DNA from 2 places in the Peribacillus sp. V2I11 genome. Region 1 is predicted to be linked to the other one. Evidence: predicted binding sites of a transcription regulator. Region 1 holds the regulator's gene; the other holds the start of a gene.
What was found. The regulator LexA, encoded in region 1, represses DNA repair genes until DNA is damaged. The targets are predictions, from matches to a motif close to CGAACATATGTTCG.
Positions count from the first base shown of each region.

Region 2: a site for LexA is predicted at 2,012-2,025, ahead of recA (recombinase RecA). Genes of this name have one in related genera too.

Region 1 covers NZ_JAUSYW010000001.1:393,301-396,730, forward strand. The annotation lists gene QFZ73_RS01835 (DUF896 domain-containing protein) at 65-298, opposite strand; gene QFZ73_RS01840 (YneB family resolvase-like protein) at 364-1,020, opposite strand; gene yneA (cell division suppressor protein YneA) at 1,040-1,351, opposite strand; gene lexA (transcriptional repressor LexA) at 1,507-2,130, shown strand; gene QFZ73_RS01855 (glucosaminidase domain-containing protein) at 2,395-2,976, opposite strand; gene QFZ73_RS01860 (hypothetical protein) at 3,292-3,430, shown strand, end outside.
Region 2 covers NZ_JAUSYW010000001.1:565,098-568,527, reverse strand. The annotation lists gene pgsA (CDP-diacylglycerol--glycerol-3-phosphate 3-phosphatidyltransferase) at 1-569, shown strand, start outside; gene QFZ73_RS02675 (competence/damage-inducible protein A) at 592-1,824, shown strand; gene recA (recombinase RecA) at 2,171-3,217, shown strand.

The sequences.
Region 1 (3,430 bases):
GCACTCTCTTTTTACATGCTAATAGAATTCTCAATTGGAATGTCCCTTCAGAAGAATCCAAGCATTAATGTAAATTTCTTTTTTCTTTTATATTTTTTATCTTTTGAGGAGTGACGTCATTACCTTCTGGATCCACGACTTTCACATGCTCCAACGTATCGGACATGGACTTTCTGAATGTTTCCAAATACTCACTTCTCAATTGGGTTTGCTCTTTCGCCTCAACTTCCGTCAAACCTTCAGCCTTTGCCTTTTTAGAAAGTTCATTAATACGGGCTATTTTTTCTTTTGATAACATAATTTCGCTCCTTCATAATCTGCGGATACTGTCATGGTATTAAAAAAAAAGCGAAATTACAAGTTCTATGATTTACTTTCCTTTGTATTCATTTGATGTTCGAGAAAACGCCTGTTCACAGTAGCCTTAGATACATTGTATCCAAAGCCCCTTAATGTGGCTGCGATTTCTGAGAATGTCAATCCATTGGCCCGAAGTTTAATAATTTCTTCAATAGGAATCTCCATACGGTCCCTTCCAGTGGAGTTCCTTTGATTCTGAAGGTTTTTTTGAGGACGGTACCCTTTTTCAACGGCTCTTATCATCCCGCGCTTTATTTTAAGATTATGTAGTTTCCTTTGATATTCTTCTACAATACCGACTATCTGGATGACCATGGCATCCGAATCCGATAACTCAAGCTCTCCATCGTGTGAGAGCGTATAAATTTTCACATCTTCTTTAAGGATGAAATGGAAAAGGGCTATTTTGGCATTCCCTCTTCCCAGTCTTGTTTCGTCCTGGATTAATAGTACTTCAGCTTCTTTGGTTTTAAATAGTTCGAGCATGTCAAAAATTCCATCCCGATTCAACTCATAACCACTTGCCTGTTCTTTTATAATGGAAACAACTTCCACATCCATCTTTTCCGCCAATTTGACTAATTCATCTTCCTGCCTTGCCAATGATGTTTCCTGTGACTCTTTTTCTGTGCTGACCCTACAATAGATTACCGCCTTCATAATACCCTACCTTCACTACTTACTGCTCACTGGCCAAATTCTGGACAAGTTCTTCCTCTTTAACCGGTATGACGATGACTTGACCAGTTTTAATAGAATCCGCCCTGACTCCATTATGCTCTTCTATCCAACCAATGAATTCTTTTTTTGTCAAATTTGCTTCTTCATACTCTTCGGCAATTCCCCATAGGGTGTCACCTTCACTTACTTCTATAGAAAGGAAATCTTTTTTTTGATCATTGTTCAATGTACAAGAGAATAAAATTGAAAAGATGAATACTGATCCCGCTAATAGAATCGTATAAATATAATTTTTGTATAATTTTTTCATAATTATCCCTCCAAAGCGAATGTTCGTTCGTATGTTATGGTTAAATTATAATACGAACATTTGTTTCAGTCAACAACTAAATTCGAACTTATGTTTGTATAGAGTTGGGGGCCATGCTATAATGTAGCAAAGAACATTGGGGAAGAGGTGCACTAATGACTAAACTATCAAAACGGCAGCAAGATATTCTTGATTTCATTAAAGAAGAGGTCCGCCAAAAAGGGTATCCACCTTCCGTAAGGGAGATTGGCGAAGCTGTGGGACTTGCATCAAGTTCAACAGTACACGGACATTTATCCCGCCTGGAAAGTAAGGGCCTGATTAGACGTGACCCGACCAAGCCAAGGGCCATTGAAATAATGAATTCGGAGGAAGCGAACAGTATTCCCAAAGCCAATGTCGTGAACGTGCCGTTACTTGGAAAGGTAACAGCGGGCATGCCTATAACGGCCATTGAGAACATAGAAGAATACTTTCCGCTTCCTGAAAGCATGGTTCCACATGATGACCATGTATTCATGCTGGAAATCATGGGTGAAAGTATGATCGAAGCAGGAATTCATGATGGGGATTATGTCATCGTGAAACAACAAAGCAGTGCCAATAATGGAGATATCGTCGTGGCCATGACGGAAGATGATGAAGCCACTGTAAAACGATTCTTTAAGGAACCGGATTACATAAGGCTTCAGCCTGAGAACTCAAATATGGAACCAATTATTTTACGAGATGTTTCGATACTTGGAAAAGTAATCGGCTTATATAGGCAAATACACTAAAAGCGCTAACCGCGCTTTTTTTGTTTGTTTAATTTATGTCCCAAATTCTCTCAATATGCATATGGAAGAGTAGATTTTGAGATATTTTTTAATAGAATCAAGTTTTCATGGAATATTAACATCCTTTATAACGGATGAAAGGTATACTATCGCCTGTCTTGATATATGTACTTTTAAAAAAACTATTTCAAATAAAAAAGGAGAGCGGTAAAATACCGCTCCCAGTTAAAATTCATTTCACTCTTAATCTTTGGTTCACTTTAATTAGGTTAGATCGACCAAGTCATTCCACTGTTGAATCTGCACTTGTGTAGAACCATATGCCTTTGCAAGCCCAGAGACTGAATCCCCCTTTTTGACAATATGATAAACCTCTTCGGTGCTTGCATCATATTTAGTTAAATCACTTGTTTCAATTAGGCTCACCAGTTTTTCTATATATTTCGGGTCCGAGGCGTAACCCGCATCGAATATTGCTTTGAGTGCTTTTTTGTAATCTTTTTCTCCAATGACAGCTGTATAGAGACTTCTATTCCACGAAGTTCCCTTTACATATAGATTGGCAAGATCTCGAAGACTTACTTCCCAAGTTGGGTATTTTCTAAATTTGTTCCATACTTGAACGGGCACACCGTTGACATATTCCATTGTTTGAATAATGACAGACTCGCCCTTAAAGTCACCTTTTGTACCAAATATATTTTTCCCTTGATTTGCTAATAAGCTTGTCCCATATCCACTCTCCAAGCAAGCTTGTGCAATGACAACAGAAGGTAAAATTTTAAATTCCTTTTGAATTTTCTGGGCATAAGGAGCAATATGCTTAATAAACTTTTCCTTGCTCATTAGAACCTCCAATTATTAGAATCACTTTATTTTTTCACTGTTTATCTTTATTCTTATCGTATTCTAAAATATGGGAAAGGTTACAGCTTGTCCAACAAAAAATGTTCGGAAAAGTGGCTCGCTCCGCGTTTTATTAAAACCATTCTCCCCTTCCAAACAGGAAAGCCGTCAATCGATATAATATAGATTTATGGATTTTATTTTGATAACCTTTCAATAAATAATTTTTAAATATGTATTCATATATTATGGTATAAAACCTTGATAAATAGTAAAAATTAATTTTAAAAACTTTCATGTTAAGGTGGTGAAATTATGGACTTCCCAACCATCCATACAAACTTTTGGGATGCAGTGATAGCCATTCCTACCATCATGATTCTTACTCAACTTATAAAGGTCATGTTTCATGTTCCTCCTAAATTCATCCCAAGCATCGCTTTAGGTCTTGGCT
Region 2 (3,430 bases), 170 kb from region 1:
AGATTACAGTAGCAAGAATCTGTTTAATACCAGTGTTTTTAATCATCATGCTCGTTCCTTTTTCATGGGGGACGCTGACTTGGGGAGAATACAGTTTGCCAGTGGCGCACTTAGCTGGAGCCATCCTCTTTATTATCGCTTCCACTACGGATTGGATCGATGGCCATTTTGCCAGAAAATATAATATGATTACTGATTTAGGGAAATTTTTAGATCCATTGGCTGATAAACTTCTGGTTTCGGCTGCCTTAATCGTTTTGGTTGATCTAGATTTAATGTACGGTCAATCTTGGATTGCCATCGTTATCATAAGTCGCGAGTTTGCAGTCACCGGATTGCGTCTGGTGTTAGCGGGTACAGGGGAAGTGGTTGCAGCGAACCAGCTTGGTAAAATTAAAACATGGGCACAAATTGTTTCTATTTCGGCATTATTGCTGCATAACCTTCCTTTTGCCCTCATTTCACTTCCATTTGCTAATATCGCATTATGGATTGCATTAATCTTTACAATCTGGTCAGGTTTGGATTATTTTATAAAAAACAAAGAAGTATTTGTTAATTCAAAGTAAAACGAATGGTGGTTTTGAAAAGATGGATGCAGAAATCATTGCAGTGGGCTCAGAGCTTCTTTTAGGACAAATCAATAACACTAATGGAAGATTCTTATCGCAGCAGTTTGCGGAAATGGGGATCAACGTTTTTTACCATACTGTGGTCGGGGATAACGACCGCCGATTACAACAAGCTATAGAAATCGCTGAATCGAGGGCGAACTTGATTGTCTTTACCGGTGGACTTGGTCCTACCAAAGATGATTTAACGAAAGAAACGATTGCTCGCCATATAGGGAAAAAGCTCGTTTTTAATGATGAAGCTTTGCAATCCATTGAAGCTTACTTTCAAAAACGGGAACGGCCGATGACGGAAAACAACAAAAAGCAGGCCCTTGTCTTAGAAGGCAGTGAAGTGTTGGCAAACGATCATGGCATGGCACCGGGAATGGTCTTGTCCAAATCTGGGATTACATATATGCTTCTACCTGGTCCACCAAGTGAAATGGAGCCAATGTTTTTAAGTTATGGTTATGAAAAGATCATGAATAAATTGGAAAAGCATGAACGGATCGATTCCAAGGTTCTTCGGTTCTACGGTATAGGTGAAGCCGAACTGGAAACGGTTATTGAAGATCTCCTTGTCAATCAAACGAATCCGACAATTGCTCCGCTGGCAGCCGAAGGGGAAGTGACGTTAAGGATCACCGCTAAAGACTCTTCTAAAGAAAAATGCGAAGAGCTTATTCTAGAAGCGGAAAAAGAAATTCTCAGCAGGGTCGGTAAGTTCCACTATGGAAGTGATAATACTTCGCTAATAAAGGAACTTGTAAAAGAATTAACGGTCCGCAAGCTTTCAATCGCGGCAGCTGAAAGCTTGACCGGAGGGATGTTCCAAGAACAGCTGACAACCATCCCGGGTGCCGGTAAAGTATTCAAAGGCGGAATTGTCTGCTATACGAATGATGCGAAGTCGAATGTCCTCGGCGTCAGTGATGATACGATATCTGAGCATGGGGTGGTCAGTGGTGAGTGTGCAATGGAAATGGCCTCTAATGTCCGGAGCAAGCTCGATGCGGATGTAGGCATAAGCTTTACGGGTGTTGCAGGGCCGGATGAACAAGAAGGAAAGCCTGTAGGGACAGTATTTATTGGCATTTCCTATCGGGATGGGAACACTCATTTCAAGGAGTTGAATCTTTCCGGAAGCAGGGCGCAAAACCGTATTCGGAGTGTGAAGTACGGCTGTCACTACCTATTAAGGGATTTATAATCGCTAAAAGCAGGGCTTTTTACAGCTCTGCTTTTTATTTGGTCTGAGAAGTTTGTTTCTTGAAAAATAGGGAAAAAAGAAAAAAGTTAATTCAATGAAAATGTTTTTTTTAGGGAGTAAGTGAAATGAAATGGGGTTTTCCTTATGATAAAACGCTTTTTTACAAAGAATATCCCGACAGAAAAAACGAATGAATGTTCGACTTTTTGCTTGGCAAAATAGTAAAAAGAGTATATAGTAAAGATAGGTTTTGAGACAGGATACAAACCTTGATCTCAAATAATTGCTAACGTAAGTACACCTTTAATCGGACAGCCGATTATTTGAATATAGAGGAGGAAATTGAGTGAGTGATCGTCAAGCGGCTTTAGATATGGCGTTAAAACAAATTGAAAAACAATTTGGTAAAGGTTCCATTATGAAACTTGGGGAACAGACTGATCGTAGGATTTCAACGATTTCAAGCGGTTCTTTAGCATTGGACGTAGCATTGGGAGTGGGCGGATATCCAAGAGGCCGGGTCATTGAGATATATGGACCTGAAAGCTCCGGTAAAACGACTGTTGCATTACATGCTATTGCAGAAGTACAAAAGACTGGCGGCACGGCTGCATTCATTGATGCCGAGCATGCCTTAGATCCAGCATATTCAGAAAAACTTGGTGTGAATATCGATGAGTTACTGCTTTCACAGCCTGATACGGGTGAACAAGCCTTAGAGATCGCTGAAGCGTTAGTTCGAAGTGGAGCGGTGGATATCATTGTCATTGACTCGGTGGCAGCACTTGTTCCTAAAGCTGAAATCGAAGGCGAAATGGGAGATTCCCATATGGGTCTTCAAGCCCGGATGATGTCCCAGGCACTAAGAAAACTGTCTGGTGCCATTAATAAATCAAATACCATTGCCATTTTCATTAACCAAGTCCGTGAAAAAATCGGTGTTATGTTTGGGAATCCTGAAACGACTCCGGGAGGCCGGGCATTGAAGTTCTATTCAACTGTTCGTCTGGAAGTGCGCCGTGCGGAACAACTAAAACAAGGAAATGAAATTGTCGGTAATAAAACCAAAATCAAAGTTGTAAAGAACAAGGTTGCTCCACCATTCCGTCAAGCGGAAGTTGACATCATGTATGGTCAAGGGATTTCCCAGGAAGGTGAAATCATCGATATGGGTGCAGATCTTGATATCGTCCTTAAAAGCGGCTCGTGGTATTCATACAATGAAGAGCGTGTCGGACAAGGCCGCGAAAATGCGAAGCTGTTCTTGAAAGAAAATCAGGATATCGCTCAGGAAATTTCTCAGAAAATCAGAGATCACTATAATCTCGATGGAGAGCATGAATTACCACCAGAAGAAAATGAACCAGAAGAGCATTTTGAATTGCTTGATTAATGGTATTTGGAAAAGGCCTAAGCTTGTTCGCTTAGGCCTTTTCAATATATTTTGAGAAAGTGCGAAATTTTGAGAGGATTAAATGGCAATGAAATCAGATTTAAAGACTTCTTCCATAATGAATGCTGTACATTATGATGGTTGATATTAAGAAAACTTGAATAATCATTGATACATAAGGGACAAACGCTTGACAATAAAAATTCTCAACTA